Regions from separate parts of the Streptomyces sp. Ag109_G2-15 genome, predicted to be linked through region 3. Evidence: riboswitches for the same ligand, from Rfam matches in the RefSeq annotation. Region 3 holds a riboswitch; each other region holds the start of a gene.
The links. Region 3 has a riboswitch for cyclic di-AMP ahead of CRP49_RS08520 (C40 family peptidase). Riboswitches for the same ligand answer to the same signal wherever they lie in the genome.

Region 1 (10,416 bases), on a different contig from region 3:
GGAGAGCTGCCATGAGCAATTTCGAGGAGAGGTTCCCCCGCGCCCTGTGGATCCGGCTGGTCATCTACATCGCCGTGGGCCACGTGTTCGCCGCGTTCCTCTACCTGCTGTTCGAGCTGGGTGGCAAGGGCTGACCGCCGTCAGTCCAGCAGGCGCTCCCGCAGCCGCTCCCGGGTCGCGGGGGTGAGCCCCAGGCCCTGCTCGAAGTAGGTGTCGACGCCGCCCCACGTCTCCTCGATGCTCGCGAAGGCCGCCTGAAGATACTCGGCGCGCGCGTCGAAGAGCGGACTGAGCAGCTCCATCACCTCGGGTGTGTACGCGGTGTCCGCACTGCCGTTGCGACGGACCTTGTAGCGCCGGTGCTTGGCGTTGGACTCCAGGTAGTCGGCGATGACGGCCTCGCGCTCCACGCCCACGGCGAGGAGCGTGACGGCTATGGAGATGCCCGCGCGGTCCTTGCCTGCCGCGCAGTGCATCAGCGCGGGCACGCTGTCCTCGGCGATCGCGTGCAGCACCCGGGAGTGCTCGGCGGTGCGCTCCTTGACGATCGTCCGGTACGAGGCGACCATCCGGGCCGCCGCCTTGCCGTCCGCGAGGATGCCGCGCAGCTGGTCGAGGTCGCCGTCGCGGACCATCTTCCAGAACTCGGCGCCGTCCGCCGGGTCGCTCAGCGGCAGGTTCACGTTCCGCACGCCGGGCAGGGCGACGTCCGGGCCCTCCAGCTTCTGGTCGGCCGCGTTGCGGAAGTCGAAGATCGTGTGCAGGCCCAGGGACGCGAGGAAGGCCGCGTCGTCCTCGGTCGCGTGCGCGAGATGGCCGCTGCGGAACAGCAATCCGGGGCGCACCCGCCGTCCGTCCACGGTGGGCAGCCCGCCCACGTCACGGAAATTACGCACTCCGGCCAGCTCGGGCTCGGTCGAGGGGACCTGCTGCGTCACGGGGGCTCCTCCCGGTCAGCCCCGCCGGCGCGGCTCGTCGACGGGCACTCCGTCGACGATACGACATCGATTACCTCGGGCAATGAGTTGTCCACAGGCGTTGCCACCAGGGGCTGTGGGGCCTAATGATGTTCGCACTTGAGCGGATCTGTTGGCACCTGTGAGGTCTCGATGGTGGACATCGCCGAAAACGGTCGTACGTGGCTCCTGTCGGGGCCCACAAGCAGCTATGCGCTGCATCTCTCCGAGGCGGACGAACTGCTGCACCTCCATTGGGGACCACGGATCGCGCTCGCCGACGCGGAGGCCCTGGCGGTGAGTCCGCTGCCCGCCTACTGGCCCTTCGAGTCCCCGCTCGACGGCCGCGAGGAGTACCCCGTCGAGGGCGGCCCCCGCTTCGTCCGCCCGGCCCTGTCCGTGCGCACCGAGGAGCGGCGCGGCACCGAGTGGCGCTTCGTGTCCCACCAGTCCGAGGATGACGAGCTGCGGCTGGCCTTCGACGACGACGGGCTCGCCGTCACCCTCCACTACCGGATGCGCGGGGATGTCCTGGAGCGCTGGGTGACCGTGGCGAACGGCGGGCACGCGCGCGTGGAGCTGCTGCGCGCCGACGCCGCCACCTGGACCCTGCCCGACCGCGAGGGCTGGCGGCTGTCCCAGCTGCACGGCCGCTGGGCCGCCGAGTCCCTGCTCGCCACCGCGCCGCTCACCTACGGCGAGAAGATCATCGGCAGCCGCCGCGGCCACACCGGCCACCAGCACCTGCCCTGGGTCGCGCTGGACACCGACGCGACCGAGGAGCGCGGCGAGGTCTACGGCTGCGCGCTCGGCTGGTCCGGCTCCTGGCGGATCGCCGTCGCCCAACTCCCCGACGGGCGCGTGCAGATCACCGGTGGCGCCGGCTACGACGACTCGGGCCTGCTGCTGCTCCAGCCGGGCGAGTCGTACACCACCCCCGTCTTCGCGGGCCTGTGGAGCGACGGCGGTTTCGGCGGGGCCAGCCGCACCTGGCACGCCTACCAGCGGGCGTACGTCATCCCGGACGCGGACCAGGACCGGCCGGTGCTGTTCAACTCCTGGGAGGCGACCAACTTCGACATCTCCGAGGAGCAGCAGGCCGCCCTCGCCCGGCGGGCCGCCGACATCGGCGTGGAGCTGTTCGTCGTGGACGACGGCTGGTTCGGTGCCCGCACCAGCGACCGGGCCGGCCTCGGTGACTGGACGCCCAACCCCGACCGCTTCCCGCACGGCCTCAAGCCCCTCGCCGACCAGGTGCACGACCTCGGCATGCAGTTCGGGATCTGGGTCGAGCCCGAGATGGTCAACCCCGACAGCGACCTCTACCGCGCCCACCCCGACTGGGTGCAGTACCAACCGGGACGGAAGCGGACGGAACTACGCAACCAGCTCGTCCTCAACCTCGCCCGCGAGGATGTTCAGGAGTACCTCTGGGAGCAGCTGGACACGCTCCTGTCCAGCGCCCCGATCGACTACGTGAAGTGGGACTTCAACCGCTGCTTCACCGACGCCGGCTGGCCCGGGGAGCCGTACCCGCAGCGCCTGTGGGTCGACCACGTCCGCGCCCTGTACGCCCTGCTGGACCGGCTGCGCGCCGCCCATCCCTCGGTCGCCTTCGAGTCCTGCTCGGGCGGCGGCGGGAGGATCGACCTGGGCGTGATGAGCCGCACCGACCAGGTGTGGACCTCCGACAACACCGACCCGCTCGACCGGCTCGCCATCCAGCACGGCTTCAGCCAGATCCACCCCGCGCGGGTCATGGCGGCCTGGGTCACCGACAGCCCGAACACCCAGCTCAACGGGCGGGAAAGCTCGCTGCGGTTCCGCTTCGTCAGCTCGATGGCCGGGGTGCTCGGCGTCGGCGGCGACCTCACCGAGTGGACCGGGGAGGAGCTGGCCGAAGCCCACCGGTGGGTGGAGCTGTACAAGGAGATCCGCCCGGTCGTCCAGCGCGGCGACCAGTACCGGCTGCGGCCCCCGGCGGGCGGCCTCAGTGCCGTCCAGTACGTCCTCGGGGACGAGACCGTGGTCCTCGCCTGCCTGCAGGCGCAGCACTACGGCGAGCCGGTCCCGGCGCTGCGGCTGCGCGGACTCGACCCGACGGCGTCGTACGAATGCCGCGAAACGGGTGAAGTGCACCGCGGGGCGGTCCTGCTGCACCACGGGCTGCGCACCGGACTGAAGGGTGACCTGGATGCGACGGTTCTCCGACTGCGTCGCATCTGAGCTTTCTGTCCGAATTGGAGCCTTCATTCCAACTCGCTCTGGAATGAGGGGGCGTGGGGAGTCGGGGCGTGAGGAGCGTCATATTCGTGACCGTGCGTCGCGCGTCATGTCCACGTAATTCCGATAGCGGCAAAGGGAATTGAAAAGGGGAGAGATTCGGGAATTCACGGAGAGTGACCGTGAATTCCCGAATTGGATCACTTGAGACCCCGACGTCGGGAACCGGTCGCTTGTCCGGGTCCGTCTTGCTCGCTTACGTTCGCCACCAATCCGGACGGAACGCCGAATCCTGCCGCCGCCCGGAGTCCCCACACACTTCACCCGTGTTCGGCAGGAGCGGGGGACCCACCAGGTATGACTGCCTGTCCCGGTCTCCGCGACAGGCTGGGGGTGTAGCCGCGCAGCGCGCGGCCGGGCAGCTCCAGCCCGAACCCGACAGCTCACCTCGCAGGCGCCGGAGAGGAATGCGCCATGCCCGCGAAGGGTAAGCACCGCCGTCCCAAGGCCCCGCGTTTCACCCGCTCGATCGCCGTCGCCGGAACCGGTGGCGCCGCGCTGGTCCTGCCGTTCTTCGGGGCCACCGGAGCGCACGCCGCCACCGCGCAGTCCGTTTCCGGAAAGGCCGTGCAGTCCCTTCCGTCCGTGGCGAAGACGGCCGCGAAGAAGGCGGCCGCACAGCAGAATTCGGGCGTGCGCACCTACACGGTGCAGTCCGGTGACTGGCTCGCGAAGATCGCCGACGACCAGCACGTCAGCGGCGGCTGGCAGCGGCTCTACGACGACAACCGGCAGGCCGTCGGCCAGGACCCCTCGCTGATCCACCCGGGTCTGAAGCTGTCGCTCGGCGGGCAGGCCGCCCAGACGCACACCGAGCCCTCCGCTCCCGCCCCCGCGCGGGCGCCGCAGTCCCAGGCCGCCGACACCTCCGGTGCCGCCACCGCCCCCTCCACCGGCTACACCCTCCCGGTCACCGGCGCCACCATCGGCACCGGCTACCACGTGGCCGGCAGCATGTGGTCCAGCGGCTACCACACCGGCGTCGACTTCGTCGTGCCGACCGGCACCTCGCTCAAGGCCGTCGCCGCCGGCACCGTCGTCTCCGCCGGGTGGGGCGGCGCGTACGGCAACCAGGTCGTCATCAAGCTGAACGACGGCTACTACGCCCAGTACGGCCACCTCTCGCAGCTCTCCGTCTCGGCCGGCCAGACCGTGACCGCGGGCCAGCAGATCGGCCTCTCCGGTGCGACCGGCAACGTGACCGGCCCGCACCTGCACTTCGAGATCCGCACCACGCCGAACTACGGCTCGGACATCGACCCCGTCGGCTACCTCCGCACGCACGGCGTCGCCGTCTGAGGCTCCGGCTTCCAGGGACCCACTCCTCGAGAATCACCTGCCTGATACGCAGTCGAAGGCCGGACCCCGATCCACGGGTCCGGCCTTCGGCATGTGCGCTCGTACCACCCGTCTCGTTGCGGTCCTGTGGCGGCCGCGCCCAGGGTGTCGACAGGAGAGGTGGGGTGCGGACACAGTGGCCTGCGTGGGATGCAAGCGCTTTCTGTCTCCGTTTTCCGTCTCCGCTTCCCGTCTGTGAAGGAGCCACCCGACGTGACGACCACCCGCCGCGGCTTCGCGGCCCTCGCGGCCTCGGCCGCCCTCACCGCCCTCGCCCCCGCACCGGCCGCCCACGCCGCACCCCGCCACCGCCGCCTCCTCGCCCATGACGACTTCCGGCACGGGCTCGGCCAGTGGGTCACCGAACTCCAGGACGGCGGCAGCGTCACCGCCGCCGACGGCGTCCTGGACATCGACGTGCCGAGCGGCGCCACGGTCTGGTTCCGGCAGCGGCTCGACGGGCCGTACGTCCTCGAGTACACCGCCACCGCGGTCTCGGCGGGCGGCGCCAACGACCGGGTCTCCGACCTGAACAACTTCTGGAACGCCACCGACGTCCGTTCTCCGGACGACCTGTTCGCCGCCCGCCGGGGCGGCGCGCTCGCCGAGTACGACTACCTCACGACCTACTACGTCGGCTACGGCGCCAACTCCAACACCACGACCCGGCTGCGCCGCTACGTCGGCGAGCCCGGCGTCCGCCCGCTCGTCTACGACTACACCGAACCCCTGCTGGTCCCCGGCCGGCCCAACCATGTGCGGATCGTGTCGGACGGCTCGCTCGTGCAGTGGTGGAACAACGGGCGGCTCGTGTTCGACTACACGGACCCGGAGCCGTACACCGGCGGACACTTCGCCTTCCGGACCGTGTGGAGCCACTTCCGGGTCAGCGGCTTCCGGGTGTGGCGATCGCACGGTCAACGCGCCTGACCGGGCCGCTATTCCTGGATTGGCAAATTATTTAAGGGTGTCTCATCTCACCGTCCGTCAACCCCTGCTTACGGTCGCGTAGGTCACATCCGAAGGTGAATCATGGTCCGACGTGGCAGACGATTCGAAGAATGACAACAGATCAGTGATCGGGTCGTACGTGGCGGTGGGGGACAGCTTCACCGAGGGCGTGGGCGACCCCGGACCCGACGGGGCGTTCGTGGGCTGGGCCGACCGGTTCGCGGTACTGCTCGCGGACCGGCGCCCCGAGGGCGACTTCGCGTACACCAACCTGGCCGTGCGCGGAAAGCTGCTCGACCAGATCGTGGCGGACCAGCTCCCGAAGGCCGTCGAACTGGCCCCGGACCTCGTCTCCTTCTGCGCGGGCGGCAACGACATCATCCGGCCCGGCACCGACCCGGACGAGGTGGCCGAGCGCTTCGAGCGGGCGGTGGTCCAGCTCACCGAGGCCGTGGGCACGGTGCTGGTGACGACCGGCTTCGACACCCGTGGCGTCCCCCTTCTCAAGCATCTGCGCGGCAAGATCGCCACCTACAACGGGCACGTCCGCGCCATCGCCGACCGGTACGGCTGTCCCGTGCTCGACCTGTGGTCCCTGAAGTCCATCCAGGACCGCAGGGCGTGGGACGACGACCGGCTCCACCTCTCACCCGAGGGCCACACGCGCGTGGCGCTGCGCGCCGGCCAGGCCCTCGGCCTGCAGGTCCCGGCCGACCCGGAGCAGCCCTGGCCGGCGCTCCCGCCCCGGGGCACCCTGGAGATCCGTCGCGACGACGTCCACTGGGCCCGTGAGTACCTGGTCCCGTGGATCGGCCGCCGGCTGCGCGGTGAGTCCTCCGGGGACCATGTGACGGCGAAGGGCACCCTGTCGCCGGACGACATCAAGATGCGGATCGCGTCGGTGGCGTGACGGCCACGGTCCGTGCCCCGCACCGCGAGCGCGACGGTGCGGGGCACGGACGTACGACTGCCCCGGCCGGACCCTCACCGCTCCCGCTCGGTCAACGTCTCTCTGCGCAGTTCGAGTTCCGGGCGAGCTGTACAGCGAGGTCGTCGAGAAGTCCGATGTGTCGCAGGGTTGTCCCGGCCGTGCGGTCTACCGTTTCGGCTAGGTCAGCGCCTCCCGCTGCAGCCCGAGTTCCCGGGCCAGGGCCTCGTCCGCCCACTGCTGCGCGCGGGAGCGTGGTATCGCGCCCGGGTACGACGTGAGCTGTACGGCGAGGCCGTCGAGGAGTGCGGTGAGTCGTAGGGCCGCTCCGGCCGGGTCGGCGCACTCGAACTCGCCCGCCGCCACGCCCTCCGCGATGACCTCGGTGATCGCCGCCTTCCACTGCTGGTCCAGGTCGCGGGTGACCTGGCGGAGGGTGGGTTCGCGCAGCGACACCGCCCAGCCCTCGATCCACAGCCGCCAGCCCTTGGCCTGGCCCGTGGGCGCGTACCAGCGCACGGCGGCCCGCAGCCGGCGCAGCGCGGAGGTCCGCCGGCCCAGCAGCCCCCGCAGATGCGCGAGGTCGTCCTCGGCCGCGTAGGTGAAGGCGGCGGCGACCAGCTTCTCCTTGGTCGAGAAGTGATACAGCACCAGCGCGTTGCTCACACCGAGCGCGGAGGCCACGTCGGCGATCCTGACCGCCGCCACGCCCCGCACCTCGATCTGCTCGATGGCGGCCCGCAGCAACTCCTCCCGCCGCTCCGCCACGCTCAACCGCACTCTTGCCACGCGGTCACCCTAATCCGTCGCTCAGGGCCGTGCCGAAAGGCCCTGGTTCCTTCGGCCACTTCGCGTGCCGTGGGCAGAGGGGCGCCCGCCGGGGTCAGCGGTACCACCCGAAGCGCTCCGCGATCACCGGCAGGCGGTCGGTCACCAGGGCGTGGGCGGCGGCGCGCGGGGTCGTACCGTCGGCCTCCGCGCGCGTGAGCATCAGATCGACCAGGGCGCGCATCGAGCGGCGGATGTGCGCGAATGCCTCGTCGGCGTCCGGACCGATGTCGCCGAACAGGGTCCACCACCACCAGGCGTTGGTGGCCGAGTTGACCACCACGTCCGGCAGCACGGTCACCCCGCGCGCGGCCAGCAGCGCCTCCGCCTCGGGCAGGACGGGCATGTTCGCGGCCTCGACGATCCAGCGGGCGGTGATCCGCTCCTGCTCGGCGGTACCGATCGCGTACGACACCGCCGCGGGCACCAGCACCTCCGCGTCCGCGGACAGCCACGCGTCGCCGGGCAGTTCACGGTCGCCGGGGCGCAGCACGGAGCGGTCGACCGTGCCGTACGCGTCCCGCGCATCCAGCAGCGCCTCCACATCGAGGCCCGCCGGGTTGGCGATCGCCCCCTTGACGTCGGCCACGGCCACCACCGTGAGGCCCGCGCGCGCGAGGAAGCGGGCCGTGGCGCCGCCCATCGTGCCCAGGCCCTGCACGGCCACCCGGGTGCCCCGGTACGGCACCGACGCCCGGTCCAGGGCGGCCAGCACCGACTCGGCGACCCCGCAGCCGCCCGCCAGCTCGTCCAGGCCGATGCCGTCCACCTCGACCGCGAAGGCGTCCGCGAGCCGCCCCCGGGCCGCCGTCTCGTCGTCCAGCAGCGGGAACACGGCCTGCACGGAGGAGACCAGGCCCGCCTCCGCCGCCGCACGGTCCACCAGGTCCTGGGTGAGGCCCAGATCCTCGCCGGTGGTCCAGAAACTCTCGATGTACGGCCGCATGGCCCGCAGGTAGCGCACGAGCAGCCCGTACGCCCCGGGGTCCCGCGGATCGCAGTCGATGCCGCCCTTGGCTCCGCCGAGCGGGACGTAACGGCTCTCGGGGTCGTAGTGCAGGGCCTCCTTCATCGTCATGCCCCGGGCGAGTCCGGTGACCTCCTCCAGGGTGCAGCCGGGCCGCATCCGCAGCCCGCCGCTGGCCACGCCGCGCACCAGGCGGTCCACGACGAGGAAACCCCGGCGGCCGGTGATGTGGTCGGTCCAGACGAGCGACATCAGGGGGGCGGTCATGGGGTCTCCCGGGTGAGGGTTACTGAATCGCGAGTCAGTATTCGGAGCCGGTGGACGGCCTGTCAACGTGCGACGGATCCTCAGCGGCGAACGCCGGAGGCCGGCCTGTGACCCCGGCCACCCCTGACTGTCGGAGGCGCCGACCATAATGGAGGACCTCAGCGACTCCACCTGGAGGTACCGTGACCGGTTTGCGTTCCCAGAGCTTCGGGCTCGGCATGCTTCAGCCCGAGGCCTTCGGCGCGGAACCGAGCGGTGAGCGCCTGGCCCGGATCCGCCGCTCCCCGCACTTCAAGGACGGCGTCTTCCAGAACCCCGGCGGCACGGCCCGCACCCGGCCCTCCGGTTCCATGCTGGACTTCGCCAAGGTGTTCCTCGACAAGGACACCCGGCCCCTGCGCGCCCCCCGCGGCACGGTCCCCGTGCACGCCACCACCCTGGCCGACCTCGCCAAACCGCCGGCCACCGGGCTGCGGGTGACCTGGATGGGCCACTCCAGCGTGCTCGTGGAGATCGACGGCCACCGCGTCCTGTTCGACCCGGTCTGGGGTGAGCGCTGCTCCCCGTTCCCCTTCGCCGGGCCCAAGCGGCTGCACCCGGTGCCGCTGCCGCTGGCCGCGCTCGGCCCGGTCGACGTGGTGGTCATCTCGCACGACCACTACGACCACCTGGACATGCCCACGATCAAGGCGCTGGCCGGCACGGACACCGTGTTCGCCGTGCCGCTCGGTGTCGGTGCCCACCTGGAGCACTGGGGCGTGTCCGCGGACCGGCTGCGCGAACTCGACTGGCACGAGGACACCAAGATCGGCGGACTCACCCTCACCGCCACCCCGGCCCGCCACTTCTGCGGCCGCGGCCTGCGCAACACCCAGCACACCCTGTGGGCGTCCTGGGCCGTGGCGGGCGAGGAGCACCGGATCTACCACAGCGGTGACACCGGCTACTTCGAGGGCTTCAAGGACATCGGCGCGGCCCACGGCCCGTTCGACGCCACGATGATCCAGATCGGCGCGTACAGCGAGTTCTGGCCGGACATCCACATGACCCCGAGGAGGGCCTGCGTGCCCACCTCGACCTCCAGGGCGGGGCCCCGCACGGAGTGCTGATGCCGATCCACTGGGGCACCTTCAACCTCGCCCCGCACCCGTGGGCCGAGCCCGGCGAGTGGACCAAGGAGGCCGCCGAGGAGGTCGGCCAGGCCGTGGCGCTGCCCCGCCCCGGCGAGCCCTTCGAGCCGGCCGGCAAGCTCCCCGCCGAGCCCTGGTGGCGAGGCGTCTCCGGAACCGTCCGCCGCACCTGGCGCGCGATGGGGGCGCTGGCCGCCGAGCCCGGCGTGCGCAAAGGACTCGGCCACACGGACTGACGGCTGAGGCGGGCCCGCAGAGCCAGGGCACACGGGGTTGGGCCACCGCGGCGCTGCCTGCGGCGAGGGCACCCGCGGCGACGGCCGCGTCGACGGGTGGCTCGAACTGGAGTAGCCGACGTGCGCCGGACCCCCCCAGCCTGCCGCGCCCGTCCTGGACCTGGGGCCTAGGCCCTGGTGCGGCTGTCTCGTTATGGCTCGAACGGTCACCCCTCGTGCATCATTGACCCGGTTGCTCATTCATCTTTGATCGAACCCTTCTGCTTCAACACCTGTTCTGACTGCGGAGGTTCGCGATGGCGTCGACACGTGTCCACCTCGTGCTGGTGCACGGCCTCTTCTCCTCCGCCAAGGTGTGGAAGGCGTTCGAAACGCTCATCGGAACCGACCCCGAACTGGCCGACTGGGTCAGCGTCCACCCCTTCGAGTACGACTCCCCTCTCATCCGGCTCCGGCCCGACCGCCGGGTCGCCGAGACCGATGACGTCGCGGACCAGCTGGGGACCTTCTTGGAGACCGAACTCGCCGACGC
Region 2 (10,416 bases), 180 kb from region 3:
GAGGCCGCGCGTGGCGATGACGTGCGCCGGCGCGTCCCCGGAGTCCTGCTCCGTGGCGGACGGTTCGTCCATCGGCTCCCTCGATTCGTCGTGTCCCGGGCCCAGGAAGCGACCCGGGCCCAGGAAGCGTCCCGGGCCCAGGAAGGGTTACTTCCCTTCGTTCGCCGCCTTCACCAGCGTGTCCTTGGTGACCGCTCCGGCGTACACCTTGCCGTCGTCGGTGATGAGGGCGTTGACCAGGCGGGTGGAGAAGACCGTGCCCTTGCCGAACTTCCCGGAGACGTGGTCGCCGAGCGAGCCGAGGAAGCCGCTGAAGGCGCCGCCCTCGGAGCCGGACGGCAGGCCGCCCTTGGCGCCGGTGTCGAAGGTGGCGATGGACGTCCAGCCCTTGCCGAGCACATTGGCCCCTTCCAGGCCCTGGGCGAAGTCCTCACCGGACTTCGGGGCGTGCTCGCGCGCCCGGGACCCGTCCTTCTCCTCGGTGACCTTCGCGCCCTTGGGCGGGGTGAAGTCGAAGGTGGAGGCGGCCGGCTTGGCGAAGGAGACCTGGGTGAAGCCCGCGTCGAGCACGGCGGCGCCGCCGCTCTTCGGAGTGAGCGTGAACTTGAGCGGCATGCCGGTCTTCGCGTCCACGGCGATGCTGATGGCGCCGACCGTGGTACCGGACTGCTTGGGCTTGATCAGCAGTTTGTAGGCGTCGCGTCCGGCGACCTGGGCGGTGCCGTCTACGGTCACGGACGTGGTGTCGTCGACCGACTTCAGGGCCTCGTCGGCGAAGTCCTTGGGCGTGGCCGGCGGCTCGGCCCGGTGCTTCTTGCCGGAGTCGGCGGCGGTGCCGTGGAAGACCTCGTTGCTCTTGCTGTCGTAGCCCCAGACGTTCTTGCCGTCGTGGATGAGGCTGTACTCGGCGCCGCTCTCCAGCAACGACAGCTTCTGCCGGTCCGGGCCGTCGGTCGCCACGCGCAGGGTGTGCGTGCCGGAGACCAGCTCGGTGAGCTTGGACGTCGGGTCGGCGGAGGAGCCGTCGCCGCCCTGGGCCGCCCCGGACGCCAGGCTGCTCTCCAGGCCGCCGAGGTCCGGCAGGCCGAGGTCGGTGCTGACCTTCACCGTGCCGGACAGCTGCTGCACGTCCGACTTGGCGATCTTCTCGATGAGCTGCTGTGCGCTGATCTTCGGCAGATCGGGGGAACCGGAATCGGCGAGCGCCGGGACCAGCCCGATCGTGGCCGCCGCCACCCCCACCACCGCGACCGGGACCACGTACCGGGCGGCCTTGCGGCGTCCGGAGTGCAGGTCCTCGTCCTGCCCGGCGCCCGTTGCCTCGTCGGATTCGTACGGTGCCATCTGTGCCTTACCTCCGTCGTCGGCGGCGGCTGTCCCCACACTGGTCCACCTGAGCCGCCATTCTCACCCGAATCGGTGAGGAGTGGTGATTTCCGTGGTTTCCATCTGACCAAATCGGCCGTGAGGAAGCGTCAGACCACGGAGCCAACTCCGTGTACGCCTGGGGTATGACACGCGAGGGCGGCGCCTCCCCCGACCCGTAGGGGTCGTGCGGGTGACACCGCCCTCGAGGCAGGTGTGCGGGCGACTAGCCGGCCCGGTGCACCACCGCGTCGCACAGCTCGAGCAGCGCCGCCTTGGCGTCGCACTCCGGCAGCGGGGCCAGCGCCGCCCGCGCCTCCTCCGCGTACCGGACGGTGTCCCGGCGGGCCTGCTCCAGCGCGGGGTGCGCGCGCAGCGCGGTCAGCGCCTCGGCGTGTCGGGCGTCGTCGCTGAGGTCGGTGTCCAGCAGCTCGCACAGCGCGACGTCCTCGGCCAGACCGAGGCGGGCGGCCCGCTCGCGCAGCCGGAGCACGGGCAGCGTCGGGATGCCCTCGCGCAGGTCGGTCCCGGGGGTCTTCCCGGACTCGTGCGAGTCGGAGGCGATGTCCAGGACGTCGTCCGCGAGCTGGAAGGCGACCCCGAGCCGTTCGCCGTACTGGGTGAGCACGTCGACGACCGTCTCGTCGGCGCCGGACATCATCGCGCCGAACCGGCACGACACGGCCACCAGGGAGCCCGTCTTGCCGCCGAGCACGTCCAGGTAGTGGTCGACCGGGTCGCGGCCGTCCGAGGGGCCCGCGGTCTCCAGGATCTGCCCGGTGACCAGCCGCTCGAACGCGAGGGCCTGCACCCGGACCGCCTCGGGGCCGAGGTCGGCGAGGATCTGGGAGGCGCGGGCGAAGAGGAAGTCGCCGGTGAGGACCGCGACCGAGTTGCCCCAGCGGGTGTTGGCGCTGTCCACACCACGCCGCACGGACGCCTCGTCCATGACGTCGTCGTGGTACAGCGTGGCCAGGTGGGTCAGCTCCACGACGACGGCCGACGGCACGACGCCCGGCGCGTACGGGTCGCCGAACTGCGCCGCGAGCATCACGAGCAGCGGCCTGAACCGCTTCCCACCGGCCCGTACGAGGTGCTGCGCGGCCTCCGTGATGAACGGGACCTCGCTCTTGGTGGCTTCGAGCAAGCCTTCCTCGACAGCCGCCAATCCGGCCTGGACATCGGCTTCCAGAGCCTGGTCCCGCACGCTCAGCCCGAACGGCCCGACGACGGTCACGAGGGGTCTCCTGTCTGCTGGTGTCTGCTGGCGATTACACGGTTTGTCGATAGGTCGTTGCCATCACTCAAGTCAGCGTATCCGGTCCTGTTTCGATCACCGATAGCGCCCACCGGTCCAGCCCGGGCGGTATCGGATCACGGCCGGTATGTTTTTGATCATCTGATAAGTGTGGGTACACAATGACTTAACAGGATCTCGCCCGATTTGTCGCGAACCGCACGGCGGGCGGAGTACTCCTTTTGCACCACGCCCGGCGAATCTCCCGAATCCCCCATGTCTGATTTGGTACTCTTTGCCATTTCGTGAATTGGGTCACGCGGGCCGCGAATCGGCCAATCGGCGCCACCCCCGTTCTCCCCTTGCCCCATCGGCCAGTTGAGCGTTGGCAACCGCAAAGGATCAAGTACCCCATTCGGAACAGATCAAGGTCAACTGCCTCTTTGGGTGAATCCAGTACTTGTTCCTGACATGTGCGGTCGCATAGCTTCCGGGCCAGTCAGACGAACGCCGAATCCTGCCGCGTCTGACACCACCCATCGACGAACTCATTCGTACGGCAGGAGCGGGGGACCCAGGTAAGCCGCCGGACCGGACGACACATGTCGCGCCGGGACGGCTAGGGGTGAAGTCGTGCCTCCCCCCAGAGGTACGGCCGGGCACCTCCCCGCCCGAACCCGACAGCTCACCTCGCAGGCGACGGAGAGGAACGTCCCCATGCTTGCTGCCGCTCAGCCCCGCCGCACCCGCACCAACCGCCTCGTCCGCAAGCTCGCCGTCATCGGCACCGGCGCCGCCGTGCTCGCCCTCCCGCTCATCGGCGCGGCCAGCGCCTCCGCGGCCACGCCCACGGCCGCCACGCCGTCCACCACGCTCGCCGGGTACCCGAACACCCTCGACGGCTGGATCCGCGAGTCGCTCGCGATCATGGCCCAGAAGGGCATCCCGGGGACGTACAACGGCATCTACCGCAACGTCATCCGCGAGTCTTCGGGCAACCCGGCGGCCATCAACCTCTGGGACTCCAACGCGGCCAAGGGCATCCCGTCCAAGGGCCTCCTCCAGGTCATCGACCCGACGTTCAACGCGTACCACGTGGCCGGAACGTCCTACGACATCTACGACCCGGTCGCGAACATCACGGCCGCCTGCAACTACGCGGCCGCGCGCTACGGGTCGATCGACAACGTCTTCGGCGCCTACTGACCGGCGCCGGCGGCAGGCCCTACTGATATCCCGGTCAGTCGGTCGGGAACAGTCTTTCGAGGACGACGGCGATGCCGTCGTCCTCGTTCGACGTGGTGATCTCATCTGCGACGGCCTTGAGTTCGGGGTGGGCGTTGGCCATGGCGACACCGCGCGCGGCCCAGTCGAACATGGGGATGTCGTTGGGCATGTCGCCGAACGCGAGGGCCCGGTCGGCGGCGATCCCCAGGTGCTCGGCGGCCAGCGCCAGCCCCGTCGCCTTGGTGATGCCGCACGGCTGCAGCTCCACGGTCCCCGGCCCCGACATCGTGACCGTCGCAAGCGAGCCCACCACCGAGCGCGCGATCGCGGCCAACTCGTCGTCGGACAGCGCGTGGTGGCGCAGCAGCACCTTGCTGATGGGCTCGCACCACAGATCGTCGCGCCGCCCGACCCGCACCGCGGGCAGGGTCGGGTGCGGCATCAGATACCCCGGCTCGATCAGGGTGAGCCCGTCGACGCCGTCCTGGTCGACGGCCGCGTAGACCTGCCCCACCTCGGCCTCGATCTTGCCGAGCGCGGTCTCGGCCAGTTCCCGGTCCAGCCGGACCGACCACAGCAGACGGTCGGCGCCGGCGTCGTAGACCTGCGCGCCCTGCCCGCACACCGCGAGCCCCGTGCTGCCGAGGCCCTCCAGGAGCGGCCGTACCCGGGGGGCCGGGCGGCCCGTCACCACCAGGTGCCGGGCGCCGGCCCGCGCCGCCCGCTCGAGTGCGGCGCGCGACCGGTCGGAGACGGTGTCGTCGTCGCGCAGCAACGTCCCGTCCAGGTCGGTGGCGATCAGTGAATATGCGGGGGGTGCGGCCATGATCAGAGAATACGGACAGCGCGCCCCGCCGACTCACCCTGATGTTCCTGGACTTGTGTGCTCCTCAGCCCCAAGTGGTGCCTACGGACTCCCTGATGGTGGTGTTCACGCGGTTGAACATGTTGGTGCGCGAGATGCTGAGGAGCAGTGCGGAGAGCTGCTTCCCGTCGAAGTGGTCGGCCACCGTCCCGCAGCGCGTCCGGCACGGACTCCTCGGAGCGGTCGGCGAGCCTCGTCATGCGCTCGGCGTCGCCGCAGAAGGGCGCGTCACGCCAGGTGCCGACGGCGGCGATCCGCTCCTCTCTCGCGCCCGCCTTGCGCAGATTCACCGTGTGGGTGTGCGCACGGGCGCTGGATTTTTCGGCGCGTCCGCTGCTGTGGGAGCACTCCGCGCGTGTGTGCGTGGGGCCGGCCCGCCGGCTGCATGCACACACGCGCGGCCGCCGACCCGTCCGAGGAGTTCCTTCAGGCAGGGGGGCAGCCGAGGAGGCGCAAGGAGCGTCCGGGCAGCTCAGCCGTGTGCCGCCGCCAGGTGCCTGGCCAGGCGCGGCGAGGCGAACTCCGTGCCGCAGACGAAGCGCATCACCGGGCCGTACGAGGACGCCGCCGGAAGGCCGGTGAAGTACAGGCCGGGGACGGAGGAGACGTACCCGGGTCCGAGCCTGGGCGTGCCCCGGCTCACCGCCAGCCGGGTGCGCAGTTCATGGCCGAGGAAGTCCATCGCGGCGATGTTCACGCGGTAGCCGGTGGCCGCGATGACGTGGTCGGCCAGGAGCCGCTCGGTGCGTGCGCCGTGGGTGCTGACGGTGAGGACCGGGCTGCCGTCCGGGGCCTCGGCGCCCACCACCCGCTCGACCTCGTGGACCTGGACCTTGCCCTCGAAGCGGTCGCGCAGCCACCAGGCGCCGAGCGGGCCGAGAACCCGGCGGACCAGGTAGTGGCGGGTCCGGGCGGGCAGGAAGCGGTACGGCTGGGGGTAGTAGCTGAGCGCCCACAGGGACCAGGCACGGCCGAAGGGGGACTCGGGGCGCAGCCTCGGCTGGTCCCAGGGCGGGGCGCCGAAGGCGACCCGGCCGCGGCCGCGCGAGACCACGCGCACCTGGGCGCCGGCCTCGGCCGCGAGGGCGGCCGTCTCCAGCGCGGACTGGCCGGCGCCGACGACGATCAGCTCCTTGCCGGCGAAGCGGGCGAGGTCGTGGTGCTGGGAGCTGTGGGAGACCGGACCCGCGGGCGTCGGACCGTCGGCCGCCTCTGCCGCCAGCTCGGCCGGGAGGTGCGCGAGCCCGGACAGGCCGGTGGCGACCACGACCGCGCGCGCGGTGAACAACTCACCCGAGTCCAGCTTGAGCTCGAACCCGCCGCTCTTGTCGCGGTCCACGGAGACGACCCGGACCTGCTCCAGGTCGGGCAGCAGCCTCTCCTGGAACCACTCCCCGTAGGCGATGAAGGTCTCCACCGGGATGATGTCCTCGTCGGTCACCAGCCGGCGGATGCCTGCGGCGTCGCAGTAGTCGGCGAGGGTGTGGCCGGGCTGCGGGCAGTCGAGGTTGGAGGCGGCGGGGGTCGACTTGAGGAGCATGCCCTCGGGCATGTGGTCGCGCCAGCTGACCATGGGGTCGCCGAAGACGCGGACGGGGATGCCGCGCGCCCGCAGATGGGCGGCGGTGGACAGGCCGTACGGCCCGGCCCCGATGACTGCAACCGGTCGAATCACGAAGTCCCTCCCCAGGACGCGGTACGCCACCTTCGTGGCCTTGCCTACTTCGTGGCGGGAGTGGTGATGCTGCCGCGGCGGTTGGTGCGCCACAGCTGATAGAGGTGCTTCGCGCCCGGGCGCACGAAGCGGGCGAGCATCGTGAGGAACGGCATCGGGTCGTCACCCGCGAGCCAGGCCAGCTCCGTCCCGCTCGCCTTCACCGGCGCGTGCGGCGTCGTATAGCCGCTGCGGCGGTAGGCGAGGAGGGCGGGCAGGTCGATGTTCTCCACGATGAAACGGTGACCGGCGCGCTGTTCCCCCTCCGGTACGGCACGGCCGGTCAGATTCAGGTGCATCGCACGTACGACGTCCACGCCCGACTCGTTCTCGAAGAGCCGGAACTGGGCGCCCATGCGCGGGTTGAAGTCGAGGAGTTTGTACTGTCCGTCGCGCCGGTCGAAGCGCAGGTCGAGGTCGATGATGCCGGTGAAGCCGAGCTGTTTGATGAAACGTGCGGCGAGGTCGGCGAGTTCCGGGTTGTCGACGACGTACGCGTTCGCGGTCATGCCCGCGTGCGGTGGCCAGGAGCGGACCTTGACGCCCGTGAAGAGCGCGAGCGGGTGGGAGTCGGCGTCGAAGCAGGCGTGCACGATCCAGTCCTCGGCCTCCTCCCTCGGCAGGTACTCCTGGAGGATCACTCCGGGTTGCTCGCCCCAGTCCCGGGCGAGGGTGAGCAGGCCCTCGCGGGTGGCGATCCTCGTGGTGCCGTTGACGGCGGGCCGGCTGCGCCGTACGAACGCCTCGCGGTTCTTGGCCACCACCGGGAAGCGGGCCGTGTCGGCGAAGGCGACGATCTCGTCGTACGACTCCGGGAACGCGGCCGACGGGCTCGCGACGCCGTGTTCCACGCACAGCTCGTGCAGGCCCTGCTTGCTGGCCAGCCGGCGCGGCAGCGCCGGATCGACGCGCGGGAAGAGAAAGGGACCGGCCAGGTCGTCCTGGTGCTCGGCGATCAGGACGGCGGCTTCCTCGTCCGTGGGGATCAGGACGGTCGGACGGCCGATCCGGCGGCCGATGCGCAGCAGGCCCTCGACCAGATGGCCCGGCTCCTCGGCGCCGGTCGTCGGCCACACGAACGCCCGTTTGAGATAACGGGAGGCGGCCGCGGGTGTGTAGGGATCCTCCGTGATCGCATACATGGGGACGCCGAGGCGGCCCAGACTGCGGATCGCGCCGACACCGCCGTGGTGCAGCGGATAGTCGCCGAACTTGACGATCAGGCCCGGCACGTCACAGTCCGCCTCGACGGGCATGCTGACGGCGTCTCCGGCCACGGGTCCCCCCACGTGTCCCCCCTACGGACCGGACCCACCCCGTCCGTGTCCCCCAAAGGACGCTAAGCCGGAATTGCCGCCTCCCACAAGGGCTATTCGGACATTGCGAACTCTTTAGACACTGTCCGAGCAACCTTTCGAGCGACCTTTCAAGCAACCTTCCGGGCACCCCTTGGGTGCCCTGCCCAAGACACGCAACTCGGCCGTAACGTGTGCCGCGACCACATGGAACACACCGCCATGCACGGCCCGGATGAGAGCGAGGCAGTACCCCATGCCCCCCTTCGACGTCCCCGAGGGCGACCCCTTCGGTCCGCACAACCTTCCCTATGGCGTGTTCTCGCCCTCCGGCAGCACGGAGCGGAGGGTCGGCGTCCGGCTCGGTGACCACGTCCTCGACGCGGGCGCCGCGGCCGCCGCCCTCGGCTCGCCGTACGTCTCCCTGCTCGCGCAGCCCACCCTCACCCCCCTGCTGGCCGCCGGGCGCACGGCCTGGTCGGACGTGCGGCGCGCGCTGACGGCGTGGGTGACGGTGCCCTCGCACCGGACGGCGATCGAACCGCTGTTCCACCCCCTGTCGTCGGTGACCCTCCATCTGCCCTTCGAGGTCGCGGACTACGTCGACTTCTACGCCTCCGAGAACCACGCCGGGAACGTCGGCCAGATCTTCCGCCCGGACGCCGAGGACTCCCTGACCCCCAACTGGAAGCACCTGCCGATCGGGTACCACGGCCGCTCCGGCACGGTGGTGGTGTCGGGCACGGAGGTCGTACGGCCGTCCGGGCAGCGCAAGGGCCCCGGCGACCCGGCACCGGTCTTCGGCCCCTCGATCCGGCTGGACATCGAGGCCGAGGTCGGCTTCGTGGTGGGCGCGCCCTCCGAGCAGGGCACACCGGTCGCGCTCGGCGACTTCCGGGAGCACGTCTTCGGGCTGTGCCTGCTGAACGACTGGTCGGCGCGGGACATCCAGGCCTGGGAGTACGTCCCGCTCGGCCCGTTCCTCGGCAAGTCCTTCGCGACCTCGGTGTCGGCGTGGATCACCCCACTGGAGGCGCTGGAGCACGCGCGCGTGGCGCCGCCGGAGCGCACGCACCCGCTGCTGCCGTACCTGGACGACTCGGCGCCGGAGATCGAGCCCGGCGGCTACGACCTGCGGATCTCCGTCGCGATCAACGGCCATGTGGTGTCCGAGCCGCCGTTCTCCAGCATGTACTGGACCGCGGCCCAGCAACTCGCCCACATGACGGTGAACGGGGCTTCCCTGCGCACCGGCGACCTGTACGGCTCGGGCACGGTGAGCGGCCCCGCGGAGAACCAGCGCGGCTCGCTGCTGGAGCTGACCTGGAACGGCCGCGACCCGCTCGAACTCCCGGACGGCAAGCGGACGTTCCTGGAGGACGGCGACGTCGTGACGCTGTCGGCGTGGGCTCCGGGGGCGGACGGGGGCCGGGTCGGGCTGGGAGAGGTCAGCGGGCGCGTCGTGTCGGGGTGAGATACCTCTTGTAGCAAGGAGTTGACACAAGTCCCTCGCGGGCAGCATCTTGTACTCACCGCTTGATACAAGCGGTGAGTACAAGTCACGCTGTCACGGGGGACTTCCATGACTGATGTCGACACGACCACAGCAGCCACCGCGTCCCGGGCGCCGGTCGACCGCTGTGCCCGCTGGACGGGGCTGGCAGCGGGCGTGCTCGCGGCGTGGCCGCTGTCCACGCTCGGCCACGGGGAAGGGGTGCTGTACGCCATCCCGGCGTTCGGCCTGTGCGCGGTGGCCGGCGTCCTGGTGGGCGACGCGCTGACCCCGCCGGCCCGGGGTGCCGTCCGCACGGCCGGGCTCGCGCCGCGCCGGGTCCGCGACTACGTACCGCCCCGGATGACCCGGCTGCTGCTCGTCCTCGCAGGCGCGCTGGTGGTGGTGCTGACGGTCGCGGGCGCGGTGGCCTCACCGGACGACCTGGGCCGGGCGGGCCGCTCGCTCACCCTGAGCTGCCACGGCATGACCCAGTCGCACGGCCCCTGGCCGGGGCTGTACTACGGCCTGCCGATGCTGGCCTCCGTCGCTGTCGCCACGATCGCCTGCGGCTGGTCACTACGGCGGATCGCCACCCGGCCCGGCGACGAACAGTCCCGCCGCGACCGCACCCTGGCGATCGTCGCGGCATGGGGGCTCGTCGTCTCGATCTCCCTGCTGGGCGCGGCCACGACTGCGTCGGCCTCGCTGCTGAGCTTGTCGTGCGACGGGACCGTGGGGACTGCGGGGGCCGTGGTGCTGTTGCCACTGGCCCTGGTCTCGCTGGTGACCGGGCCATGGATGCTCTTCACCATCTGCTCGCCCCGGGCGGTGTGGCAGCACCCGGCGAACCGGCAGGATCGCCAGGTGCAGGCAGCCGCGGCGATCCGGACGACGCCGGGGGTGCGCGGGTGAGCGGGGCGGCCGTACGGGTCGACACGACGAGCCCCGTCCCGCCGTACGAACAGATCCGCGCCCAACTCGCCGCCTTGATCACGACCGGCCGCCTGCCGGAGGGCGAACGCCTGCCGACCGTACGGCAGCTGGCGGCCGACCTGGGCCTGGCAGCCGGCACGGTCGCCCGCGCCTACCGCGAGCTGGAGGCCGCTTCCCTGATCCTGACCCGGCGTGGCGCGGGGACACGGGTGGCTCCGCTGCCACCGGGGGCGCGCCGCCGAGAAACGGCGGAACTCGCCGAGGTGACCAAGGATTTCGTTGCGT
Region 3 (10,416 bases):
TAGGGGCTGCCGAGCTTCTGGTAGGCGTAGGCGACGGCCGCCGCCGCGCGGGAGCCGGGGGCGGCCGTGGAGCCCGCCTGCTCCAGGTCAGCCCGGGCGTCCGAGGCCGAGCGTGAGGCGCGCCCCGGCGCGGTGCCGTCGCCGGTGGCCTGCGCCCGCTGCGCCGGAGTGAGCCGCGCCAGCAGGCTGCGCGCCTCGGCCAGCTTCCCGGTGATGGTCTTCTTCTGCCGCTTCAGCTCCGCCTGCCGAGACCGCAGCGACTTCAGCTCGATGCGGGCGGCGCCGCGCAACTGCTCGATCTCCCGCAGCTGTTGACGTACCCGAGTCACCGCCCCGGCCTGCCGCTCGCCGGCCCGCTCGGCGAACGTGGCCCCGTCCAGGTACTTGTCGGGGTCGCTGGACAGGGCGAGCTGCCAGGCGGGGTCGATGCCGCCCTCGCGGTACTGCGCCGCCGCGTACGAACCCAGCGCCTCCCGGGCCGAGTTCAGCTTGTCCTGCTTGCGGGCGGTCTCGTCCCGCAGCGAGTTCAGCCGCCGCTGGGTCGTATCCGCCTGCTCCTTCGCGCCGTTGTACTTCTCGGTGGCGGCCTCGGCCTCCTGGTACAGCTTGTCCACCTTGGCCTTCACCTGGGTCGGTGTCAGCTGCGGCTCGGCGTTGCCGGTCCCGTCGAAGGCCGTCGCGGTGGCCGCGCCCGCCAGAGCGAGGGTGGCGGCCGTGCGGGCCGTGTTTCCGCCGAGCGAGCGCTGTCGGGGCTTTCGGTGCGCTGCCACCTGGACCGTCACGTCCTTCCGTAGGACTCCTGCGACCGAGCGAGCGGTGTGCCCGGCGGCGGCCCGCACAGGGGAAGCGGGCCGTCGCCGGACCTTTCTCGGCGGTGGTGGCCGACTGCCGCCCCTGGCCCGGGCGGCGGTGGGGAGCCGGTCACCTGGGGGAGGACGCTAAACCCGAGTGTGACGGCTTGGTAACGCGGAGTACGGAACTGGCTTCGAGCGATCGCCGCGTGACCGTATGTGACCGCATTGCCGGGCTGGAGACGTCGTCTTCACGCAGCGTGGTGACCGATGCGCGGAATGCGGGGCACACAGGAGTCATGGGGTGCTATAGGGCGCATATATGCAAGATCCACGGATGCTCCGGGTGGGCCCGGTGACAGAGGGCTGTGGAGCCCCTGATTAGGCTCCGGGCTCATGGACGTACTCATCCATCTCTTCGTCGGCCTGCACATCATCGGCATCGCCGCGCTGCTCGGCGGTTTCCTCACCCAGATGAAGGCGATGGGCCAGGGCACGGCCCGCTTCGTCCCCGGGATGCTGCACGGCGCGTTCACCATGCTGGTCACCGGTGTGGCCCTGGTCGGTCTCAACCAGGCCGACGGCCACCACGTGAACACCTTCAAGATCGGCGTGAAGCTGGCCCTGCTGATCGTGATCCTCGGGCTGGTGTACGTGAAGCGCGACGAGGAGAAGGTGGACAAGAGCCTGTTCGGGCTGGTCGGCGCGCTGACCGTCGCGAACATCTTCATCGCCGTGCTGTGGACGTGACGCTCAGCGCCGTCCGGTGATCCCGGCGCGGGCCGTGAGGGCCGCGCCGGCCGCGACCGCGAGCCACGCCGCCACCGTCACCCACACCAGCGCCCGTCCCGGCCCCTTCAGCCACCCGATGCCCACGGCGGCCGCGACCGACAGCGTGGCCGCCCCGGTCATCCCCATGGGGAACACTGTCGCCCACCGCCGCATGTCGTAGCGCAGCCGGGGCCGGGCCACCTCGGCGGCCAGGAGGACCACGTACCAGGCCAGATCCAGGACGAGCAGCGCCACCGTCACGTTCCGCAGCACGCCCCGGTCGTCGTCGTTCCACAGGTACAGCCGCGCACTGTCGGCGGAGAGCAGCTCCGACCCGGCCAGCGCCGAGATGGCGAGCGCCCCGCCCGCGATCCACTGGTCCCCGGCCCCCTCGAGGACCTGCCGTGGATCGAAGTGCCGCAGGGCGAGGCCGTAGAACACCAGGCCCAGCCAGAACAGCACCAGAGCGGCGTGCGCGAGCCATGCCGCCGTCTGGACCGCGGCCAGTGTGGCCGCCAGCACTGCCGGCGCCTGTGTGGCCACACAACACAGGAACACCGCTCCCGGCAGGCGCCGCTTCCAGTGCCGCATGACGAGGTACAGCAGCGGCGGCCAGAGCACCACAGCCAGTGCCAGCGCTGCCTCGGCCAGGGTCTGCCGGCCGAGCGCCGAGAACCGGGTGCCGAGCACGGCCGTGGCGGCGACCGCGGTGAGCGCGCCCGGGCTCCGCGCCTCGGCCATCCAGCGCTCCCGCTGTGCCACAAGCCGTACGACGAAGTCGGCGGCCAGCGCCAGCCAGGCGACGCAGGCCAGCCACAGGAAGACCCGGGACACCGTCTCGTCGCCCGTCAGATGCAGGCCCACCGACACGACGCCGGTCGCCATGACGGCGGCCCCCGCCGCCGGCGGATGCCCCGCCCACCACGCACGCAGAGCTGAGATGCCGGGCACGCGCCCGATGCTAGGCAGCCGCGCGGGCGCGGCACGGTGGGCACGCGCGCGCGTGGGGCTCGAAAACCTCGAAAAGGGGACGAACGGGCTGCGGAAAGGGGGCGGTCAGGCCGGAAGAACGGGACGCTCAGGCGGGTCGGACCACGCTGTGGATGATCGATTCGCCGGCGTAGTAGATCGACTCCTCGCGGACGTACGCGCCGGGCTTGGGGGCGTGGATCATCATGCCGTTGCCTATGTAGATGCCGACGTGGCTGATGTCGTCGTAGAAGAAGATCAGGTCGCCGGGCTTCGCGTCGGCGAGGGAGACCGTGGTTCCCACGTCGACCTGGTCGTAGGTGGTGCGCGGGAGCGTGACGCCGGCGGCCTTCCAGGCGGCCTGGGTGAGGCCGGAGCAGTCGTACGATCCGGGTCCGGTGGCGCCCCACACGTACGGCTTTCCGATCTGGGCGCGCGCGAAGGAGATCGCCTTCTCGGCCTTGGTGGCGTACGTCCCGGAGGACGTCGACGAGCCGCCGGACGCGGACGAGCCGCCCGACGACGAACCGCTGTCCTGCTGGGCCTGCGCCTCTGCCGCCTGCTGCTTCGCCAGCTCCGCGGCCTTCCGCGCGGCCTCCTCCTGCTTCTGCCGCTCGATCGCCGCAAGCCGGGCCTTCTCCTCGGCCGTCAGCTGGGACAGCAGTGTGCGCGCGGAGGCGAGCTTCTTCTGGACGGTGGCCTTGGCGGTCTGCAGTTCGTTCTGCGACTCGGACAGCGTCTGGAGGCTCTTGGCGGCCTCCTGCCGCTTCTTCATGGTCGCGGCCTGCTCGGTGACGTAGTCGTCGACGGCGCTCTTCTGCCGCGAGGTCAGCCGGTTCATCAGCTGGCTCTCGTCGAAGTAGTCCTGGGGACTGTCCGCGAGCAGGAAGGTGGCGGTGTCGGGTGTGCCGGCCCCGGTGCGGTACTGGGCGGCGGCGAACGAGCCCAGCTCCTCGCGGGCCTTGTTCAGCCGCGCGGTCCGCCGGGCGACCTCCTCGCGCAGGGAGTCGATGTGGTTGCGCTGCTTGCCGGTCTGCTCCTTGGCGGCGTTGTACTTCTCGGTCGCCGACTCCGCCTGGCGGTAGAGGTCGTCGACCTTCTTCTCGACCTCCTCCAGGCTCGGCTTCCCATCGGCCGGGGGAGCGGCGTCGGCCGTCTGGGACAGCACGGCCACGGAGGTGAGGGCGGCGGTGGCGAGGACGGGGGTGCGGAGACCTGCTCCACGTGTGCCCGCGGGGCGCGGCTTGCGGTGCGACGCCAAGGGAGGCGACTCCTTCCATGTGCCGCCTACCGGGTTAGCTGTCGGGTTCGGGCGGTCGGAAGGTTTGCCCTACGGCTCTCGTCCCGGGCGGGACGTGTGCCGATTCACCCCAAGGTTCGGTGGGTCCCCGGCTCCGGGCGCCGTGCAGGGGCGCGCCGGACTCGGCGGAGGCCGCGCGGCTCGGCGACGTTCGCCGGAAGGGGGCGTGCGGCCCGACCGGCAACCTAGCCAACTGGTGTGACTCGTGTGAAGGTTGGTGCACTATATGTCCGATACATTTTCGTGACCTGGGGGTGGGACCGCTCCCGTGTCACGGGGTGATTCCGCTGCGTGAGGGGCTGTTGGCGTCCGGGCCGCGCACGTCCGCCCCTCCCGGAAACCGGCCATGGTTTCCGGGACGGCGACCGGTTGTCGGTGCGGCACCCTAGACTCGGAGAGCGATGAGCAGCCTCTTTGACGACAGCTTCCTGGCGGACCTCCAGACCCCTCGCGGGCACGAGGAGGAGCCCCCGCCGCCGCCCGAGGACGATCACGCTCCGGAGCCGCTTCCGGACGATCTGTTCGGCGGGAAGTTCGACGCGCCGCCGGACCGGGACGCGTACTACCGCGACGGCGCCCCGCGCCCGGCGCTCGACGCGGCCGCGCTCCTGGAGGGGCTGAACGACAACCAGCGCGCCGCGGTCGCCCACGCCGGCTCCCCACTGCTCATCGTCGCCGGCGCCGGCTCCGGCAAGACCCGCGTGCTCACCCACCGCATCGCCCACCTGCTCGCCGAGCGGCATGTGCACCCGGGCCAGATCCTCGCGATCACCTTCACCAACAAGGCCGCGGGCGAGATGAAGGAGCGCGTCGAGCAGCTCGTCGGCCCGCGCGCGAACGCGATGTGGGTCATGACCTTCCACAGCGCGTGCGTACGGATCCTGCGCCGCGAGTCGAAGAGGCTCGGCTTCACATCGAGCTTCTCCATCTACGACGCCGCCGACAGCAAGCGCCTGATGGCCCTGGTCTGCCGCGACCTGGACCTCGACCCCAAGCGCTTCCCGCCCAAGTCCTTCAGCGCCAAGATCAGCAACCTCAAGAACGAGCTGATCGACGAGGAGGACTTCGCCGCCCAGGCCACCGACGGCTTCGAGAAGACCCTCGCCCAGGCCTACGCGCTCTACCAGTCGCGGCTGCGCGAGGCCAACGCGCTCGACTTCGACGACCTGATCATGACGACGGTCAACCTGCTGCGCGCCTTCCCGGACGTCGCCGAGCACTACCGCCGCCGCTTCCGGCACGTCCTGGTCGACGAGTACCAGGACACCAACCACGCCCAGTACGCCCTGGTGCGCGAGCTGGTCGGCACCGGCGCACGCGCCGACGAATCCGACGTACCGCCCGGCGAGGCCGACCTCCCGCCCGCCGAACTGTGCGTCGTGGGTGACGCGGACCAGTCGATCTACGCCTTCCGCGGCGCGACCATCCGCAACATCCTCCAGTTCGAGGAGGACTACCCGAACGCGACGACGATCCTGCTGGAGCAGAACTACCGCTCCACGCAGACGATCCTGTCCGCCGCCAACGCGGTCATCGAGCGCAACGAGTCCCGCCGCCCGAAGAACCTGTGGACCAACGCCGGTCAGGGCGCCCGGATCACCGGCTACGTCGCCGACACCGAGCACGACGAGGCCCAGTTCGTCGCCGACGAGATAGACCGCCTCACCGACGCGGGCGAGGCGAAGGCCGGGGACGTCGCCGTCTTCTACCGCACCAACGCGCAGTCCCGTGTCTTCGAAGAGGTCTTCATCCGCGTCGGCCTGCCCTACAAGGTCGTCGGCGGCGTCCGCTTCTACGAGCGCAAGGAGGTCAGGGACGTCCTGGCCTACCTGCGTGTCCTCGCCAACCCCGAGGACTCGGTGCCGCTGCGCCGCATCCTCAACGTCCCCAAGCGGGGCATCGGCGAGCGCGCCGAGGCGATGATCGACGCGCTCTCCCAGCGCGAGAAGATCAGCTTCCCGCAGGCGCTGAAGCGCGTGGACGAGGCATACGGCATGGCCGCGCGGTCGACGAACGCCGTCAAGCGGTTCAACGTGCTGATGGAGGACCTCCGCACGATCGTCGAGTCCGGCGCCGGACCGGCCACGGTCCTGGAGGCCATACTCGAACGCACCGGGTACCTGGCCGAGTTGCAGGCCTCGACCGACCCGCAGGACGAGACCCGCATCGAGAACCTCCAGGAACTCGCGGCCGTGGCCCTGGAGTTCGAGCAGGAACGCGCCGAAGGCGAGGCCGGCACACTCGCCGACTTCCTGGAGCAGGTCGCGCTGGTCGCCGACTCCGACCAGATCCCCGACGAGGACGAGGCAGGCTCCGGCGTCATCACTCTGATGACCCTGCACACCGCCAAGGGCCTGGAGTTCCCGGTCGTGTTCCTGACCGGAATGGAGGACGGCGTCTTCCCGCACATGCGCGCCCTCGGCCAGGCCAAGGAGCTGGAGGAGGAGCGGCGCCTGGCGTACGTCGGCATCACACGCGCGCGGGAGCGGCTCTACCTCACGCGGTCGTCGCTGCGCAGCGCCTGGGGCCAGCCGTCGTACAACCCGCCCTCCCGCTTCCTGGAGGAGATCCCGGCCGCCCATGTGGAGTGGAAGCGGAAGGGGGCTGCCGCGCCGGTGTCCTCCGGGCCGGCCTCCGGGATCGCGGCCTCGCTCTCCTCGTCCCGCTCCCGCTCGTCGGCGGCGGGTGCGTCCGGGTTCGCCACCCGGCGGGCCTCCGAGAAGCCGGTGGCATCCCTGGCCGTCGGCGACCGGGTCACCCACGACCAGTTCGGGCTCGGCACGGTCGTCGCGGTGTCGGGCGTGGAGGACAAGGCCCAGGCGACGATCGACTTCGGGGACGGGAAGCCGAAGCGGCTGCTGCTGCGGTACGCGCCGGTGGAGAAGCTGTAGCCGGACGAACGAAGCCCCGCCGATCCGGCGGGGCTCATTTCGTGGGGCTCAGGTCGGGTCCAGTCCGTGGCTGCGCAACCACGGCAGCGGGTCTATGGCCGCGCCGCCCGCCGGCCGTACCTCGAAGTGCAGGTGCGGGCCGGTGGAGTTGCCCGAGTTGCCGGAGTAGGCGATCGGCTGGCCGGCCTTGACGGCCGTACCGGAGGCGACGCGGTAGCTGGAGAGGTGGCAGTACCAGGTCTCCGTGCCGTCCTTCGCCGTCACGATCATCATGTTGCCGTAGGCGCTGTTCCACTTGGTGGAGACGACGCCGTCGGTGGCGGCCATCACCGTGGTGCCGTAGGAGACCGGGAAGTCGATGCCCGTGTGCACGGACATCCAGTTCACACCGGCCTGGCCGAAGTAGGCGCTGAGCCCCCGCTGCATGACCGGCAGCGCGAACTTGGGACGCAGCCGCTCCTTGAGCGCTGCCTCCGCGGCGGCCTTCTTCTGCTGCAACTCCTGCTGCGCCTTGAGGTCGATGCGCTCCTGCGTCCGGCTGGCCCGGTCGGCGAAGTCGTCGGCGCCGGCGGAGAGGGTCCGCAGCTGGGAGTCCAGCTTGCTGTTGGCGACGGACGGCTTCACCGCGTGCGCGTCCGAGGCGGAGGCGGTGGTGTCCTTGCCGCCGTCGCTCAGGCCGCCGACGGAGGCGGCGGCGATCCCCGCGACCCCCATCACACAGGCCGAGGGCACGGCGACGGTCAGCAGCGCGGAGCGCTTGGGGGGCGTACGGCGCCGGGAACGCGCCGCACTGCGGGAGCCCGCGCGGGGCGCCGGGACCGGGGCGGCCTCTTCCTGGTCGTCGAGCAGGGACGGTACGGCGGGCAGCTCGCCCGTGGCGCCCAACTCGCCGTTCACGTCGGGTGTTTCGGTGAAATCGCCGATTTCACCGTGCTCGCCCGGTTCGCCGTAGGGGGTGTCCTCGTACGACAGCTGCTCGAAGGCGCCGGTCGCCTGCACGTCGCCGACCTGCTCGAACGTGGCCGTGGCCTGCTGGTCGAACGGTTCGGCAAGCTGCTCGTGCGGCACGGCCGCGCCGTCGGAGTTCCACTGTGTGGCGTCGTACGCGCCCGTGTCGAACGCCTGGGTGCCCCACTCCCACTGCTGGGTGGGGTCGGCGCCGGCGGACTGGTCGGGCTGGAGCCAGGCGCTCGCGTCCCACTGGCCGCTGATGTCGTTCCCGGTGGGCTGCGCGGGGACCGACCAGGCGGTGGTGTCGTACACGCCCGAGTCGTAGGCGGCGTGGTGCTGGGCCGCGTACGGGTCCTGGTTCAGGGGCTGGTGGGTGCCGGTCTGCCACTGCGTGGTGTCGTACGCGCCGGTGTGCTGCTCGTTGCCCGGGAGGCTGCCGAAGAGCGGGTCGGTGGCGAAGGCTCCGGTGCCGGTGGTGCCGCCCGCAAAACCGGTGGCGTCGTAGCCGCCGTAGGTGGTGAGGTCGTCGTACTGGGCTTCCTGGGCCCCGTAGTGCGCGTAGTGCGCGGCGGAGGCGTCGGAAGCCGGGGCCGGGGTGGTCATGATCCCCGACGGGTGACGGTCGTTCACCAACTTCTCTTTCGCCTCGACAACAGGGGCTGCCAGAGCAGTGCGGCGACTGTACCCGGCGGTACGCGGGCGCGACAATCTTCAGCTGGTTTCGCGTTGGCCGGAAACGGGCAATCGGCCGTGTTTTGGCGGACGACGGACACGAGTTTGGCCTTGTGTTCGAAGAGTGTTCGATGTCAGGTGACCGTGCGTCACCTGTGGACCGGCTGTCGGGCCGCCGTCAGGCCACTGTCAGGCCGTCGCTGAGCGGTTCCTCGGGGAGGGTGTTGTCGAGGGCCTCGCGTATCCCGGCCGCCACCGCGGGGTGCACCGGCAGTGCCAGATGCCCGATCCCGGTCACCCGGACGTTCAGGGCGTCCAGGTCGGGGTGGTCGATGCAGGCCGTCTCCGGCGGATCCATCACGGAGTCGAGGTCGCTCCAGAAGCTGACGAACCGCGTCCGGCAGCCCGGCGCGGGCCGGGTCAGCTCCTCGATCACCTCGGAGCCGGGCCGCATCTGCCGCACGATCGGATGGGCGCTGGCCAGCGGTACGGCCCTGGTGCCGGAGTGCGGGGTGCCCAGGGTGACCAGCGTGCGCACCCGCAGGTCGCCGCCCAGGCGCTGGACGTAATAGCGGGCGATCAGCCCGCCGAGGCTGTGCCCCACGATGTCGACCTGGCCGCTCCCGGTGCGCTCACAGATCTCCTCGATGTGCCGCCCCAGCAGCTCGGCCGCAATGCGTATGTCGCAGGTCAACGGAGAGTAGTTGAGCGATTCGACGCGCTGCCTGCCGTTCCGGGCGAGGTTGCGGCGCAGCAGGACGAAGACCGAGCGGTTGTCGATGAAGCCGTGCAACAGGACGACCGGCGGTCCGGGCCGGCCGGGCAGCCGGGTGGCGCCGTCCTGGGCGGGGAGTGCGGGGGAGCGGTGCTCCTGGGTGAGGCCGGTCGGATACAGCAGCAGGTGACCGGCCAGGATCGCGGCCTCGAGCGCGGTCGCCTTGAGGAGAGTCACGGACAGCTCGGCCAGATCGACCAGTCTGCCGGGCCACAGGCGCCGGCAGAGCGGGAGGAAGAGTGGCAGTACCCCGGTGACCTTCATGGGCCGACCTCCTGTCGGCGCACGGGGAGGCGGCTCGATCCCCCGTGCGCCCTCATGTCCCACCGTGTGATTTCCCCCTCGCTCCGCACCGTAAAACCGCCGGTTGCGGGATGCTGGAGATAACGTTCGTTCACTTCCCGACGGGTGGCGGAACGTGCCAGATATGCGGTACTTGTCGGTACGGACGGAAGCGGTCGCTTCCGCGGTCGCTTGATGGAGGCAGTGATGGGTGTGGCAGCCGGTCCGATCCGCGTGGTGGTCGCCAAGCCGGGGCTCGACGGCCACGATCGCGGTGCCAAGGTCATCGCGCGGGCGCTGCGCGATGCCGGTATGGAGGTCATCTACACCGGCCTTCACCAGACGCCGGAACAGATCGTCGACACCGCCATCCAGGAGGACGCCGACGCGATCGGCCTGTCCATCCTCTCGGGCGCCCACAACACCCTCTTCGCCGCCGTCATCGACCTCCTCAAGGAGCGCGACGCCGAGGACATCCTCGTCTTCGGCGGCGGCATCATCCCGGAGGAGGACATTCCGCCGCTGAAGGAGAAGGGCGTCGCGGCCATCTTCACGCCGGGCGCGACCACCACGGCGATCGTGGAGTGGGTACGGGAGAACGCGGGTCAGCCGGCTGCCTCCGGGGGCTGAGTCCCCACGCCGGACGGGCTGGTCCCGCTCAACTCCGTGGCCATCGCCGTCCGCAACCGCAACGTGCTCACCAGGCGCTGGAACGCCTCCGCCCAGTAGCCCCCGGCCCCGGGCGACGCGTCCTCGCGCTCGTCCGGTATCGCCAGCAGGCCGTCCAGGCGGGCCGCCTCGGCCGGGTCCAGGCAGCGCTCGGCCAGGCCCATCACCCCGCTGAAGCTCCAGGGGTAACTGCCCGCGTCCCGGGCGATGTTGAGGGCATCGACCACGGCCCGGCCGAGCGGGGCGGCCCAGGGGATCCCGCACACCCCGAGCAGCTGGAACGCCTCCGACAGGCCGTGGGTCGCGATGAATCCCGCCACCCACTCGGCCCGTTCCCCATCCTCC

Region 1: linked by a shared signal. The riboswitch ahead of CRP49_RS43265 (LysM peptidoglycan-binding domain-containing M23 family metallopeptidase) and the one ahead of CRP49_RS08520 (C40 family peptidase) in region 3 are both predicted to bind cyclic di-AMP.
Region 2: linked by a shared signal. The riboswitch ahead of CRP49_RS09440 (transglycosylase SLT domain-containing protein) and the one ahead of CRP49_RS08520 (C40 family peptidase) in region 3 are both predicted to bind cyclic di-AMP.

The regions. Positions count from the first base shown of each region.
Region 1 is NZ_OCNI01000002.1:1,511,956-1,522,371, reverse strand. Features, by position in the region: gene CRP49_RS43285 (helix-turn-helix domain-containing protein) at 1-15, shown strand, start outside; gene CRP49_RS43280 (DUF6126 family protein) at 12-134, shown strand; gene CRP49_RS43275 (tyrosine-protein phosphatase) at 141-938, opposite strand; gene CRP49_RS43270 (alpha-galactosidase) at 1,110-3,182, shown strand; cyclic di-AMP (ydaO/yuaA leader) riboswitch at 3,486-3,649, shown strand; gene CRP49_RS43265 (LysM peptidoglycan-binding domain-containing M23 family metallopeptidase) at 3,654-4,538, shown strand; gene CRP49_RS43260 (DUF6250 domain-containing protein) at 4,791-5,507, shown strand; gene CRP49_RS43255 (SGNH/GDSL hydrolase family protein) at 5,653-6,438, shown strand; gene CRP49_RS43250 (TetR/AcrR family transcriptional regulator) at 6,637-7,245, opposite strand; gene CRP49_RS43245 (glutamate dehydrogenase) at 7,340-8,518, opposite strand; partial or broken gene CRP49_RS43240 (MBL fold metallo-hydrolase) at 8,701-9,884, shown strand; gene CRP49_RS43235 (alpha/beta fold hydrolase) at 10,181-10,416, shown strand, end outside.
Region 2 is NZ_OCNI01000001.1:2,170,679-2,181,094, forward strand. Features, by position in the region: gene CRP49_RS09425 (ABC transporter ATP-binding protein) at 1-72, opposite strand, end outside; gene CRP49_RS09430 (outer membrane lipoprotein carrier protein LolA) at 148-1,344, opposite strand; gene CRP49_RS09435 (polyprenyl synthetase family protein) at 1,592-2,602, opposite strand; cyclic di-AMP (ydaO/yuaA leader) riboswitch at 3,101-3,314, shown strand; gene CRP49_RS09440 (transglycosylase SLT domain-containing protein) at 3,320-3,808, shown strand; gene CRP49_RS09445 (HAD family hydrolase) at 3,843-4,655, opposite strand; gene CRP49_RS09455 (FAD-dependent oxidoreductase) at 5,167-6,369, opposite strand; gene CRP49_RS09460 (ATP-grasp domain-containing protein) at 6,414-7,664, opposite strand; gene fahA (fumarylacetoacetase) at 7,960-9,177, shown strand; gene CRP49_RS09470 (hypothetical protein) at 9,286-10,110, shown strand; gene CRP49_RS09475 (GntR family transcriptional regulator) at 10,107-10,416, shown strand, end outside.
Region 3 is NZ_OCNI01000001.1:1,986,118-1,996,533, reverse strand. Features, by position in the region: gene CRP49_RS08535 (C40 family peptidase) at 1-770, opposite strand, end outside; gene CRP49_RS08530 (hypothetical protein) at 1,188-1,541, shown strand; gene CRP49_RS08525 (tellurite resistance/C4-dicarboxylate transporter family protein) at 1,545-2,513, opposite strand; gene CRP49_RS08520 (C40 family peptidase) at 2,641-3,792, opposite strand; cyclic di-AMP (ydaO/yuaA leader) riboswitch at 3,801-3,969, opposite strand; gene pcrA (DNA helicase PcrA) at 4,233-6,722, shown strand; gene CRP49_RS08510 (M23 family metallopeptidase) at 6,771-8,303, opposite strand; gene CRP49_RS08505 (triacylglycerol lipase) at 8,524-9,384, opposite strand; gene CRP49_RS08500 (cobalamin B12-binding domain-containing protein) at 9,610-10,032, shown strand; gene CRP49_RS08495 (DUF5691 domain-containing protein) at 10,008-10,416, opposite strand, start outside.